DNA from 2 places in the Pseudoalteromonas sp. NSLLW24 genome. Region 2 is predicted to be linked to the other one. Evidence: predicted binding sites of a transcription regulator. Region 2 holds the regulator's gene; the other holds the start of a gene.

Region 1 (7,780 bases), on a different contig from region 2:
CATGTTAAGCGCCGCTTTAGATGCGCGGTAAGTATACCAACCACCTAATTTATTGTCGTTTATGCTGCCTACGCGCGCACTTAATGCAGTAATAGTACACTGCGTTTTGTGGGTTAACAGTGGTAATACGCTCTGTAAGCAAAGTAGGGGAGTTAGGGTGTTTGAATTTAGAAGTTGGCTAAAATACTCAGCGTCTAAATCCTCCAGCTTTTTTTCAGGCATATGGGTTTCGTTGTGCAGTGTACCATTGAATATAATAACTTGTTGTATATCGGCATTTTGCTCTTTTAGGTAATTAGTAACGCGCGCTAAACTTTGTTTTGTGTAGTCAGTATGCAGGTGGACAACACTTGAGCCAGACTCAATACTTTTTGAACTAATACAAACGATCTGATGAGTAGGCGTGTTTATTTGTAGATGTTCCATGTATGCATTTGCTATGGCACTGCTTGCGCCGAATAAAACAATAGTTTTCATTTATCACCTTTTGCTTTTAGTCCACATTGGCCATTACTGCACTGAGTATTTGGCATTAAAAAGCGACTGATGGAGTGCCGATACTTAGCAAATAATAGGTATCCGCAGTCAGCGAAAAAGCGAATTATTGGCAAGCGAAAAATTTTCAACCAGCTGTGTTTACCCACTATTTTCCATGCTTCGTAAGTTACATCGAGCCCATAAATCATTTCACCTGATTGCTTTTGAGCTTGAAGGTAGTTCATTGCTTTGTCTTTATCAATATACGGGTAGCGCTCACTGAAGTCGCTCGCGTTAAGATCTTCAAGCGTAATTAAGTTTTTGTTATCAGCGTGTTTTAGTTGCTGCATTTCGGTGCTACAAAGAGGGCAGTTACCATCGTAAAAAATGATCATGTGAATTCTTTGTGATTATTTTATATATACTTTTTTACGACAAGACATTGCAAATGGATCTATTAAATATCTCTTCATGATGATATTAATAGTGTCCTACGAAAAAATGGAGACTGATAAATGAGTGAACAATACGCCGCCTTGCGAGGTAATGTAAATTTACTAGGGCAACTACTAGGACAAACAATCAAAGATGCCCAAGGTCAAGCGATTTTAGATAAAGTGGAAGAAATTCGTGCTTTATCAAAATCATCTCGCAGTGGTAACGAAGACGACAGACAAGCGCTAATAGATGTTTTACATGCGCTTAGTGATGAAGAGCTTTTACCGGTTGCCCGTTCATTTAATCATTTTTTAAACCTTGCTAATGTAGCAGAGCAATTTCATACCGTTTCGCGTTTTAATGACGTTGGCCTTGGTCAACAAAACCCTCTCACTCAAACATTAAAAACGTTAGCTACAAAAGCAGAACAAGGCCAGTTAGACAGTAATCATTTGGCCGAAACACTCTCAAAACTCCACATAAACTTAGTATTGACCGCTCACCCAACCGAGGTTACGCGCCGTACTATTATTAACAAACACGTTGAACTAAGTGATTGCTTAGCGTCATTAGAGCGAAAAGACAACTTAGTGCAAGAGCGGGACAATATTTTAAATCGTATTGAACAGCTGATTAGCCAAGCTTGGCATACCGACGATATTCGTCGCTCTCGCCCAACGCCAGTTGATGAAGCCAAATGGGGCTATGCAGTAATAGAAAATAGCCTTTGGCATGCGGTTCCGCGCTTTTTACGTGAATTTTCAGCCAATGTTAAAGACCAGTTGAGCTTAGAGTTGCCAATAGATTACAGCCCAATTGAGTTTACATCGTGGATGGGTGGAGACCGTGATGGTAATCCATTTGTAACATCGCAGGTAACAAAAGAAGTGCTTGATCATGGTCGTTGGATGGCACTTAACTTATACATTCAAGATTTAAAAACGTTGTGCGCTGAATTATCTATGTCAGATGCCAGTGATGAGCTTGTTGAGCTTGCAGGGCAAGAGTTTGAACCATACAGAGCGGTGATCAAAAAGCTTAAAAATCAGGTTGCAGAAACAGTGGCGCACTTAGGTGCTAAAATTAAAAATAAGCGCAGCGATTCACAAGATTTAATTACTAATATTAATCAGCTTAAGCACCCAGTTGAAGTGTGCTATCGCTCGTTATTAAAGTGTAATATGAAAGTAGTTGCGGATGGCTTATTACTTGATTTACTGCACCGTATAAATAGCTTTGGTTTGCGTTTAGCTAAACTTGATGTGCGCCAAGATTCGTCTCGCCACGGCGATGTGTTTTCAGAACTGACTCGTTATTTAGGTTTAGGCGACTATAACCAATGGCAAGAGCAAGACAAACAAGCATTTTTACTTGCAGAGCTTAACTCACGCAGACCGCTTATTCCAAAGCATTGGCAACCAAGCCCTGATGTACAAGAAGTACTTGATACCTTTGATGTAATTGCCAAGCAAGACGAAGCAACATTTGGTTTGTATATTATTTCAATGGCACGAACAGCGTCAGACATTTTAGCAGTACAACTGTTGCTAAAAGAAAGCGGCTGTAGCTTTGATTTACCAGTAGCACCGTTGTTTGAAACACTCGACGATTTAAACGCAGGCAGTGATGTAATTACCACATTGCTTGATAATGTTTGGTATCGCGGGCACATTAAAAACACCCAAAACGTAATGATTGGTTACTCTGATTCAGCTAAAGATGCTGGCATGATGGCAGCAGGTTGGGCGCAGTACGAAGCAATGGATAAGCTAGTACAGCTTGCTGATGCACGTGGTATTGAGCTTGTTTTATTCCACGGACGTGGTGGTACAGTAGGACGTGGTGGTGCACCCGCTGCACAAGCGCTGCATTCACAACCGCCTGGCTCATTAAAAGGTGGCTTGCGTGTAACCGAGCAAGGCGAGATGATTCGCTTTAAATTTGGTTTACCCGATGTAGCACTGCAAAGCTTAAATATTTACGCAGGCGCAGTTCTGCAAAGTAACTTATTACCGCCACCAGAGCCAAAACCGCAGTGGCGCGAAGTAATGAAGCTAATAAGTGAGGAGTCGTGTGAGCATTACCGTAATGTAGTTCGCCATGATGAAAACTTTGTACCTTACTTTAGAATGGCAACACCTGAGCTTGAGCTGTCTAAGTTGCCGCTTGGCTCGCGTCCTGCGAAACGTAACCCTAATGGCGGTGTTGAAAGCCTGCGTGCTATTCCATGGATTTTTGCGTGGAGCCAAAACCGTTTAATGCTTCCTGCATGGCTAGGTGCGTTAACAGGCTTAAAAGCTGCGCTTAATAAGTATGGCGCAGAAACCCTAAACGAAATGAGCTTACAGTGGCCGTTCTTTAGATCGCGCCTAGAAATGCTAGAAATGGTATTTAGTAAAGCCGATTGTTGGTTGAGTGAGCATTATGATAATGCGCTGGTGGAAGATATGTACAAACCACTGGGTGTAACACTTCGTAAAGAGCTTCAAGAAGCAATTAGCTTGGTGCAATCACTTAGCCCGCAAAAAAGCCTACTAGCCGAACAACCTTGGATTAAAGAGTCGATTAGTTTACGTAACCCGTACACCGATCCACTTAACTTACTACAGGTTGAGCTTTTACGCCGTGCTCGCTCAGAGGAAAAACGCAACGAAGGTGACATTGATAATGCATTAATGATCACGATGACAGGTATTGCAGCAGGTATGCGTAATACCGGCTAACATGTTATTTTGTTAGGTATACCAATTAATTATTTTGTTGGGCATACCAGTTAAAATTAAAGGGAGCACGCGATGTGATCCCTTTTTTTGCGTTTAATAACCTAGGGCCTGTTTATCTTTCGAGGTTAAATTTGCAGCAGTGTATTTGGTATTTAGGCAAGGCAGAGCCTATGTAGTGTGGTTATTCCCCATAAATAGGCGATAACGCAGCATAAAGACCAAACACGCGCTGCCCGAAGGTTCGTCCTAGGGACGATTAACTCTTTGTTGCTCGGTTTTTACTTAGCCCACTAGGTTACAAACCTCGCGCCACGATTAAATCGTCCCTAGTTAGAACAAATTTTAATCCTGAAAGGTCAACAGGCCCTAGCAATTAGCGGCTTAACCTTTTAAACTACTTAGCCATTGAATAATTAAAAAATGTTATGGCTTCAGCAACTTTTACTGTACAGCAAGATACAGCACTTACAAATTCGCACATCACATTAAACGTAGCGCAAACAGCGTCATTACGTAGTCAATTAAAATCACAGCGTGGCATATTAAATTCTAATAATATTAAGCAGTTATGCGCACAACTAAATGTGTCTGATGATGCATTATTACAAGGTTTAGTACCTTTAGCCTCTGAGTATGCCGTTGCGCCGATATCAGATTTTCATGTAGGCGCAATTGTTAAAGCACTTGATGAAAACGATGAGGTAAACTTTTACTTTGGTGCAAATGTAGAGTTTGATCATCAAGCATTGAGTTTAGTGGTTCATGCAGAGCAATCGGCTATAAATAACGCATGGTTAAACGGCGCTAAAAAAATAGTTAAAATAGCGATTAGCGATGCACCGTGTGGGTATTGTCGTCAGTTCATGAACGAACTCGCTGATGCGAAAGAGTTTGATATTTTATTGCCAGAGCAACACTTTAAATTGGCGGAATTACTGCCGCACTCGTTTGGGCCGACTGATTTAGGTAACGCGTTTAGCTTGTTTAATCCAGAGCCTCACCAGCAAGTATTTGCAAATGCTCAACTAGATGAAAAACTAGCAAGTACTGCATTAAACGCATACGTACCCTATAGTAAAAACTTTAGTGCAGTAAAAATTAGTACATTTAAAAATGGTGATTTTTACGGAAGTTACGCAGAAAACGCAGCGTACAGCCCAAGCTTGTCGCCACTGCAAAGTGCGCTTAGCCAATTATTTATCGCAGGGCTTAGCTTTAACGAAAGTACAGTAAAATCAATTACACTTTTAGAAACCGCAGGCCATGAAAACCAAGCGGGTGTAGCACGTGCTGTACTTGCAAGTTTTAAAAATCTACCGGCAATAGAAGTAATTAGCGCTCAGCTAAAATAACCTTTCAAAAACAATAAAGCACAGGCAGAGCTGTGCTTTATTAAAATGTGCCATTCTATCGAATTAAATAACTCACTAACTGCTATAACGTGTATTAATCAAGTAATACTTTAGCCGCTTCTAATACTACCGCTACAGATTTACGCTCAATTTCACCATGGTCAACATTTGGTATTTCTTGGCGAGTACGATTAACAAGTACGCCGGCAACACATGCTGCTTGTAAACCAAGGGCTGCACACATAGTAAATAATGTTGCTGATTCCATTTCGTAGTTCATCACGCCCAGTTTTTGCCACTCTTCGCAGCTACCTTGTAGTGATTTAGGAACGTAACCAGAATGCGTATCGTAACGCTCTTGTCCTGGATAAAATGTATCGCTTGATGCAGTAATACCAATATGAAAATCGATATTTAAGTTTTTACATGCTTGTACCATAGCTTGTGTTGCATAAAAGTCAGACACAGCAGGGTAGCTAAGAGGAGCAAAATGCTGGCTTGCACCGTCTAAACGTACAGACGCTTGGCTAATTAAAATTTCACCTTCGTTGATATGTGGCTGAATCGCACCTGTTGTACCAATACGTAAAAATTTACGCACGCCAAGTTGTGCTAATTCTTCTACTGCAATCGACGTAGATGGACCACCAATACCCGTAGAACAAACAACCACCGAATGGCCGTTTAGTTGACCTAAGTAAACATGAAACTCACGAGTTTGAGCAAGGCAGGTTGGGTTGTCTAGGAATTGTGAAATGCGTGCAGCACGATCTGGATCGCCCGGTACAATCGCAAGTTTTGCACCTTTAAGATCGTCAATACATAGTCCTAAGTGAAATACCTTTTCCATAGCTAAGCCTTTTTATAATAAATTGTGTCAATCTAGCATCATTGCTAGAAACGTTTATCAAGTACAGGACGATTGTCCGTTTTATCTTAACTCCTCCAATTAAGTCTTAATAATTTTAAGAACTAATTTGATTTATTCATCAACTATGAATATTCAATCAAGTGCTTATACAAGTAGCCTTGTTGTGCTGTTGACATGTTCAAGCAGACATAATAAGTATCAACCAAGCGCGTAACTACAATTAAATAGTTTATGGTAAATATTCATTAATATTAAATTAATTCAATGGCTTAAATTTGTATTAAGCACGTAAAAGATAACGTGTTTATTTATATTAGGTACAGACTTATTTAGCAAAGTGGAATTTATTTGAAGTTTAGGCACTTTTGGTGATTTTGCATAACTAATCAAAAGTAATTAGCTACGTACAGAATAAAAATCGAAGGAGTTTATTATGAGCACACAATTTGAAGCATTTAAAAACAAAGTTGAGCACTGTTTGTGCGCACCAGGTGATGGCGTATACACAGTAAATACTGCAAAGGAGCGCAAAGCCGCACTGCGTAATAAACTTTATGGACAAACTGAAAACGTTGATAATTTGTGGCGCGAGTCTTTAAATGAATTACCAAATTCTCCACATAAAGCCGTTATGTTAGGTATTAGCTCAGACTGTGGCGGTGGTATTTTACGCGGTGCAAACTGGGGGCCACTGTTTGTGCGCTCAGCTTTAATTGATCAGCAACCGCAGTGTCACTCGTTTGATTTAGGCGATGTACGTGTAATCCCACATTTACTTCATGATAAATACCTAAATGATGCAACCATTTCTAATTGCCAAAAAGCCCTATACGGTAATGAAGATAACGACTACTACGTAAGTCCGTTATCAATCACAGAGGATGTATGCGACAGCTTTTACGCGACATTTAAAGATAAAGGGATATTTGGTATTGGTGGCGATCACTCAATTAGTTACCCACTTACCAAAGCGTACTTAAAAGCAAAACGTGAGCAAGGTAAGCGTACCGCTATTATTCACTTTGACGCGCATACCGATTTACTTGTTGAGCGCCTAGGCATAGATTTATGTTTTGGCTCTTGGTGTACACATATTTTAGAGTTTTTACCGGCACCACATCATTTAATACAATTTGGTATACGCTCAAGTGGCAAGCCTAAAGCGCACTGGGAAAGTACCTTTGGCGTTAAGCAACATTGGGCACATGAAATCATTGAGCGCGGCGCAGCAGCGGTTGCTGCCGACGCTATTGCACAATTAAAAGCTGATAACGTTGATGAAGTATACGTAAGCTTTGATATTGATGCGCTTGATGCAGAGTTTGCATCTGCCACAGGTACGCCAGAACATAATGGTTTAACACCACAGCATGCGCTTGATATTTTATCAGCCATTGCGGATGAGTTCCCGATTACGGGTGCGGATATGATGGAAATAGCGCCATTTACCGACAGCTCTTTAGTTGGCCAATCAAGCTCTGAAACGACACTTAGAGAAGGCGCTAAAATTTCAGCCTTTTTAATTAGTGCGATGAACAAGTAAACTGTAGGAGCTATAAATACTAGCACTATCAGCGTATAAGTGTGCATTACATGACTAAAAACTAGCAGTTCATAAAGCCTCAGCTATATTTATTAAATACTTATAATGAGTTAGTTGAGGCCTTGCTAAATGAAATTATTGATCTTTTTATTGTTCATTAGCTGTATTAAAGTTGATGCAACTGAAATCACAATAGTAACGGAAGTATTTCCGGACTTTCAGTATCTCAATGAAGATAATAAACTCGTTGGCCGTTCTGTCGATAAAGTTCATAAAGCGCTAGAAGGCACTGGTATAAAATACACTATGTTGGCGCATAGTTGGGCCATATCTTACAATGCAGCGCTACGCGATAAAAACACCTGTATATTTTCAA
Region 2 (7,780 bases):
CAGGTCGAGAACCCTCACCCCATTTACTAATAGAAATATCGCTTTCTAACTGGATAATTACGTTAAGTATGTTTTTAAACTCACTCATTGGCATATTTAAAAAGTTATAACCTTTGGGGCTAAATAAAGCTTTATACGGATTTTCGTTGGGAGTTTGGGCACTAAAAACACCAATTGGTTTTGCTGTACTTGCGTCTGATACTTTACATAAAAAGGTATTGCTTTGCGGCATTTTAAAATTCATATCCATTGAGTATTTATGATCCTTGCGTTACTTAGTTATCGGCGCAATTAATGAAAAACTTAGCGAAATTTAAAATATTAATAAAGTATTTGAAGGTATTAATATTGATTAGCTGGGATGCAGTATTACCCTGCAAAAGTTAGTGGTAGTTGCTTAGAGCTTTACTAAACCCAAATTTTAGGCAAAGAAAAGCGCGCTCTATCTCTAGGCGCGCTTGCGGAATCTTCTAATTTTCTGCATCCTGCAATTGAACTTAATCAACTCCAATTTTTACTAATCCATGTTTATTACTATATTACTTTTTAGTTCTATGTAATGTAGACCATCCGGGCCTGTATCCTTAAATTCCTAAACATCCTGTAGGGTAAATACTATTACCAAATCCTTAATTACACTTCCTAGTGTATCCCTATTTTAACCAATCCATTGTGTTGCCTTAAAGGCCTGTCCATTTATTCCTTAAACATCCTGTTAAACAACTTAGCCGTGTTGTTATCCTTTTCGCATCTTCCTGACGCTGTCCTTTTTACAACATTGCGTTGTGATACTCATCCTGAGCCTGTCCTAAAATCCGTGTTGTCCTGGTAACCTAATCATTGGTTGGTTGAGTAAGCAGTCCATTTCCTTTTACTCAATAAGCGTCATTGCTTGGTTGATGCGTAAATTATAGTGCAATAGAGCAACTAAAATAGGGATAAAACTACATTCAATTAGTATTTACGCAATAGTAATAATGTGAAAGCTCAATTAATACAGGTGCTTAGGTTGTTTTTGTGTGTTTTTTATCTTGATTATTACTCATTAGCTGTCACATCCGTGAGACATCTCTTACACTGCATTTCCTTTTTGGGCGTTATTTACATATTTACATTTATTTAAAGTGTGCACTTTTTGAATGAGCGCGGTAGAATTCGATGATAATAACAATTATTTAGGTGAAATAATGAAGACAGTATTTACACTTGTTTTAGGATTAGCAGCATCGGCACCAGCCTTTGCAAGTGACGTTGTTAATATCTATTCTTTTCGTCAGCCGTTTTTGATTCAGCCAATTTTAGAAGATTTTACAAAACAAACGGGAATAAAAACCAATGTTGTTTTTGCTAAAAAAGGGTTAATTGAGCGTGTTAAACGTGAAGGTAAACATAGTAAAGCCGATTTAGTATTAACCTCTAATTTTAGTGCGCTTATTCAATTAGAAGATTTAAAATTAACACAAACTATAAAAAGTGACAGTGTAAATAATAACGTGCCTGCAGCTTTTCGTGACGGTGATGGCCAATGGGTCGCGCTTACTAAGCGAGTGCGTAATGTGTATTCATCAAAAGAGCGAATTGGTGCGTTACCTAAGCTCACTTATGAAGATTTAGCAGATCCTAAATACAAAGGACAAATTTGTACGCGTTCTGGCAAACATCCATATAACTTAGGTTTAGTGGCTTCTATGATTGCACACCATGGTGAAGCGCAAACCAAAGAGTGGCTTGAAGGTGTTAAGGCTAATTTAGCACGTAAACCTCAAGGTAACGATCGTGCTCAAGTTAAAGCCGTTAAAGAAGGTTTATGTAACTTGGCATTAGGTAATAGTTACTACCTTGGTAAAATGCTAGAAGATAAAGAACAAAAAGGTTGGGCTGAGGCCGTAAATATTAACTTTCCGAATCAAACTAATCGTGGCTCACACATAAATGTTTCGGGTGCGGTTATTACCAAATATGCTAAAAACCCTGAAAATGCATTAAAGCTCATAGAATATATGACCGACAGCAAAGCACAAAACATGTATGCCTCATTAAATATGGAGTATCCAGTTAAGTCGGGTGTTGAACTATCAAGTTTGGTTGCGTCTTGGGGGAGTTTTAAAGAAGACAGCTTGCCACTTGATGAGATTAGTAAATATCGTCCGTTAGCGCTTAAGCTAATTGATGAGGTGAAGTTCGATCTTTAATGACTAATAAATTTAAGCTGTCTAAATGGCAGCTCTTTGCGTGGTCGACTGGCTTAATTCTATCGGCCCCGTTGTTTTTTCTTCTTTTTGAATCTCTACAAGGTAGCTCTGAGGTGTTTTCTCACCTGTGGGATACCGTGCTTTGGGATTACATAACCAATACCGTATTGCTTGTTTTAGGTGTTTGCGTCCTTAGCTGCGCCATAGCTTTGCCACTTGGATGGCTAACGGCTTACTGTAGTTTCCCGGGTAAAAAACAGTTTGAATGGGCACTTATGCTGCCCCTTGCTATGCCCACCTATATTATTGCCTATGTATACACTGATTTATTAGATTATGCGGGCCCGGTGCAAATAGCGCTGAGAGAATGGTTTGGTTGGCAATCGCCTAATGACTATTGGTTTTTTGATATACGTACATTACCCGGCGCCATCGTTATGATTGCCTTGGTGCTTTATCCGTATTTATTTTTGATTTTTAAAACGGCTCTTCGCGAGCAGTCATTCAAATTAGTACAAGCTAGCCAGTTAATGGGATTATCTCCTTGGCAAAGTTTCTTTAAAGTAAGCTTAGTACTCTCTCGTGGGGCTATTGTGGCGGCTCTTGCGCTTATAAGTATGGAAACCATGGCTGACTTTGCAACAGTGAGTTATTTTGCCGTAAGTACATTAACGACTGCCGTATACGATACGTGGTTTGGTTATTACTCACTTACAGCGGCAGCTAAAATATCGGGTGTGATGTTATTACTGTTATTTTTAGCATTAATGGCAGAGCGCTTTAGTCGTCGTAACCAAGCTGTATTTGAGCGCCAATCAAGTGTAAATAGTGAATCTCTCTATGTATTAAAAGGAAAGTCAGCTTGGCTCGCAACGGCATTTTGCAGCTTTATTTTATTTATCGCGTTTGTAATCCCTATTGCAGTACTTATAAATTACGCCATTACCTACTTTGATAAAGCATGGAATGTAGAGTTTTTTAGTTACGCTTGGCAAAGTTTAAAAGTGGCTGGGGTTGTGAGCCTAATAACGATTACGTTGAGTGTTTTTGTCGTTTTTTATCAGCGTGTGGCAAAGCAAGCGTATCCGCTTATTCCCGGGCGTTTAGCAAGCACAGGTTATGCGTTGCCAGGAACTGTACTCGCTATTGCGGTTTTATTACCGCTTACGTTATTAGAGAACACCATTAACACAGCGCTCGAGCCGTATAATTTAGATATTGGCTTGCTGCTTACAGGTAGCATTTTTACTATTATTATTGCTTATATTGTTAGGTTTTACGCCATTGCACACGGAGCAATTGAGTCGAGTTTTTTACGTATTAGCCCATCACTTGATATGGCAAGCCAATCAATGGGTAAAAGCCAAGGACAAACACTGCGTTTAGTGCACCTACCTTTACTGCGAAGAGGATTGCTTACTGCTGCGTTATTGGTATTTATTGAGTGCATGAAAGAACTGCCGGCTGCGCTATTGCTCAGACCGTTTAATTTTGAAAGCTTAGCTACTCATGTATTTCAGTATGTGAGTGACGAGCAGTTAGAGCTTGCTTCTATATCGGCATTATTTATTGTTATTGTTGGGTTTATTCCTTTGTATTTTATTAATCGTTCTATGGAGCAGCGTAGTTAAATGAGTAGTTTAATTTTACAAGGCGTGAGCTATCACTATAACGGCACAAAGGTTATTCACGATTTAGATTTAACGGTGGGTAAAGATGAAATTGTTTGTCTACTCGGAGCGAGTGGGTGCGGCAAAACGACCACGTTAAAAGCGATTGCAGGTTTAATTGAAGCTAAGCAAGGGTCTATTTTTATAGACGGTAAATTAGTGAGTGATGAGCAATCGTTTGTCTCGCCTGAGCACCGTAACATCGGCATGATGTTTCAAGATTATGCATTGTTTCCGCATTTAACTGTAGCAAATAATATCGCATTTGGGCTTAGTAAAATGAGTAAAGCTCAAAAGCAGCAACGCGTTGATGAAATGCTTAAGCTGGTACATTTAATTGGCTGTGCCGACAGGTTCCCGCATCAGTTATCGGGTGGTCAACAGCAGCGTGTAGCTATTGCTCGTGCATTAGCTTATAAGCCTAGTTTATTGCTACTTGATGAGCCCTTTTCAAATATCGACACACAAGTACGCTTTGAATTAATTGCCGATATACGTCGAATTATTAAGGCAACCCAAGTATCTGCTGTGTTTGTTACACATTCAAAAGAAGAGGCGTTTGCCTTTTCAGATACACTTGCCATTATGCATCGCGGTAAAATTGAGCAACAAGGCACGCCTGAGCAGCTTTTTGCAGCTCCATGTTCAAAGGAGGTTGCAGAGTTTCTGGGTCAAGGCATATACTTGAGCGCAGAAGTATTAACAGCAACTGAATATAAAACACCATTTGGTTTAGTCGAGTCCTATGTTGAGAGTAAGCAAAACGTAAGCGTAGGGCTTATATATGTGCGCCCTCATCAAATAGAATTAGTGGCAGATAACCAAAGTGACAAACTCAGCAAGCGAGCTACAATCATAAGTCGTCGCTTTATTGGTTCGGCGTATGTTTATTCACTTGTTATTGATGAACAAGAAATTGAAGTTGCTGCACAATATGGCCAGTCATTTGAAAATAATGAGCAGGTTATAATAAAAATAAAACCTCACACGGTGAATTTTTTCGAATCGTAATTAATTTGTTATTCGCTGTGTTTTTATCTATAAAACTAAGGAATAACAATGGCGCAAGCGCAATCAGGGATTTGTGCTGAAGCAAACTTACACGGTTTGCACTTATTTTTTAATGTGTTTGATGGTCAAGATGAATCACTTCGCGCAAAGTTAAAACAAGTAAGCGCTATTGAAGAAGAATTTAGCGATCAATTTTCAGAATCAATGCTCTCTTGTATGGTTGCTATTGGTGCGCAATATTGGCCGCATATCCTCCCTGAATACATCCCAAGCGAATTACAGAGCTTTCCTAATATAAACCATAGCGATCATCAAATGAGCGTACAACCGTGCGATTTATTTGTGCAAATTCGCTCTGACCGTGAAGACGTTAACCATTTATTTGCGCTGCAAATTTTAAAACTATTTGCCCCCGATGTTGAGCTGGTGGAGCAAATTCGTAATTTTCGCTTTTTAGATGGTCGTGATTTTAATGGTTTTATTTATGGTGGCGACACCGCACATGGAAGAAAAAAGCGCGCTACGGCTTTAATTAGTAACCCTGGCAATTTTGAAGATCAGGGGAGTTATATTCATGTACAGCGTTATAAGCATGATTTAACTATGTGGCAGCACTTATCATTGAGCGAGCAAGAACAAATAATGGGACGTACGCGCCTTGATAACACGCTAATTACCCCTGCGATCGAAACCAGCCATGCTTCACGTAGCGAACTAAAAGACGAAGACGGACAACCGCTATTATTAAATCAGAGCATGCCTTATGGCGATGTGTATGAGCAGGGAATGTTATCAATTACATGCGCTTGTACGGGCACCGCATTTGAAAAAGTACTTAATAGTCGTTTAGGGGAAGGGGATTGTTACGACCACTGGCTTGATTTTACTCAAGCCGATATGGGTTCTGCTTTCTTTGCGCCTTCAGTCGGGTTTTTAAAACAAATTTAGTTTGCTATTAAACCGTATCAAATAAAATGCGAACACGTTCAAGTGTTACATCTATTTCAGATATTTTAGCAGGAGCGATAAAAATAGTATCGTCGCCTGCAATTGTTCCTAGTACGCCATCTGCTTTACCTAATGAATCTAATAAACGAGCGATAAGCTGAGCGGCGCCTGGACTGGTACGAATAATGATCATCATTTCGTTGTGCATAATATCGATTACTAATTGGCGTAATGGACTTTTAGCCGTAGGTACACCCATTTCAGCAGGTAAGCAGTAAACCATTTCTTGTTTAGCGTTACGTGTGCGTACAGCACCAAATTTACTTAGCATGCGCGATACTTTACTTTGGCTTATATTGTCAAAGCCTTGATCTTTTAATGCATCAACTATTTCGCCTTGAGAGCCAAAATTTTCTTCTTTTAATAGTGATTTAAATGCTTTTACCAGTGCTTCTTGTTTATCTTGTGGTTGCATAGTCTTTATTCGTTTTTGTTATTTATGCCGCAAATTCTACACAAAAATGAATAATTATGCAGCAGTTGTTTAGTTAACTTGCCAGTTTGATGCGTTAAATCACAAAAGTTTACGACTATGGTCGAAAATATACTTGAAATAGACAGGATAAATTTGTTTTTAGTCGCTAATTTCATTATCTTAAGAGCCACAAATGTTTCCTACCTCAAATTACGGAGAATTCCAATGAAAGTTGCTGTATTAGGTGCTGCAGGCGGTATCGGCCAAGCGTTGTCTTTATTATTAAAAACAGGCTTACCAGCTGGCTCTGAATTATCACTTTATGATGTTGCACCAGTAGTACCAGGTGTTGCGGTTGACCTTTCTCACATCCCAACAGATGTTAAAGTAGCAGGCTTTGGCGCAGACGAATTAAACAAAGCGCTTGAAGGCTCTGACATCGTTCTTATCCCAGCGGGTATGCCACGTAAACCAGGTATGGATCGTGCTGATTTATTTAATGTAAATGCTGGTATCATCAAAACTTTAGCAGAAGGCATTGTTGCCAGCTGTCCTAAAGCGTTAGTAGGTATTATTACTAACCCAGTAAATGGCACAGTTCCAATCGTTGCTGAAGTATTCAAAAAAGCAGGTACTTACGACGCTAAACGTGTATTCGGTATTACTACGCTTGACGTTATTCGTTCAGAAGCATTTGTTGCTGAACTTAAAGGCGTAGACGTAGCAACTGTTAAAGTACCAGTAATTGGTGGTCACTCAGGCACAACTATTCTTCCTCTACTTTCTCAAGTTGAAGGTGTTTCTTTCACAGATGAAGAAGTTGCTGCACTTACTCCACGTATCCAAAATGCGGGTACTGAAGTTGTAAATGCTAAAGCAGGCGGTGGTTCAGCTACGCTATCTATGGGTGCTGCTGCAGCTCGTTTTTGTATGTCTTTAGTTAAAGGCCTACAAGGTGAGGAAGTTGTAGATTACGCTTACGTTGCTGTTGAAAATGGCGATGCAGAGTACTTTGCACATCCAGTACGTTTAGGTAAAAACGGCGTAGAAGAAATTCTTTCTTACGGCGAACTAAGCGCATTTGAAACAAAAGCAAAAAATGACATGCTTGAAACACTGAAAAAAGACATCAAAGAAGGTGTTGATTTCATGGCGTAATAGCCAAAGTAGAATAACAAAAAAGCCTGCATTTGCAGGCTTTTTTATTGCTCAGAATTAATTTCACACTGTGTAACTGGTTAAAACTAGTGGTCGCGGTCAACCGCAATACGGGCAAGGCTTATGAGTGCTTGCTTATAGTCAGACTCAGCTAAAAAGTCTAAACAGGCAATAGCTTTGTCAGCTTCAAGCTCTGCTTTTTGCATTGTAAATTCAAGCGCATTAGTTTGCTTTAGTGCCGATAAAATTTCTTCTAAATGCTCCATACCATTACTGTGCTCTATTGCATCACGAATAAGCTGCGTTTGCTGCTCGCTACCATGTTG

What was found. Region 2 encodes ArgR, which controls arginine synthesis, uptake and breakdown. Its sites were predicted from a motif close to ANTGAATANNTATTCANT; they were not measured.
Region 1: the regulator ArgR is predicted to act here: its motif matches at 6,235-6,252, upstream of I6E72_RS13955 (arginase family protein).

The regions. Positions count from the first base shown of each region.
Region 1 covers NZ_JADYWQ010000013.1:79,680-87,459, reverse strand. The annotation lists gene I6E72_RS13980 (SDR family NAD(P)-dependent oxidoreductase) at 1-477, opposite strand, end outside; gene I6E72_RS13975 (thiol-disulfide oxidoreductase DCC family protein) at 474-872, opposite strand; gene ppc (phosphoenolpyruvate carboxylase) at 993-3,638, shown strand; gene cdd (cytidine deaminase) at 4,064-4,990, shown strand; gene udp (uridine phosphorylase) at 5,085-5,840, opposite strand; gene I6E72_RS13955 (arginase family protein) at 6,295-7,404, shown strand; gene I6E72_RS13950 (transporter substrate-binding domain-containing protein) at 7,534-7,780, shown strand, end outside.
Region 2 covers NZ_JADYWQ010000005.1:161,895-169,674, forward strand. The annotation lists gene I6E72_RS07085 (hypothetical protein) at 1-250, opposite strand, end outside; gene I6E72_RS07090 (Fe(3+) ABC transporter substrate-binding protein) at 1,188-2,192, shown strand; gene I6E72_RS07095 (ABC transporter permease) at 2,192-3,823, shown strand; gene I6E72_RS07100 (ABC transporter ATP-binding protein) at 3,824-4,873, shown strand; gene I6E72_RS07105 (Dyp-type peroxidase) at 4,922-5,821, shown strand; gene argR (transcriptional regulator ArgR) at 5,829-6,296, opposite strand; gene mdh (malate dehydrogenase) at 6,522-7,454, shown strand; gene ispB (octaprenyl diphosphate synthase) at 7,541-7,780, opposite strand, start outside.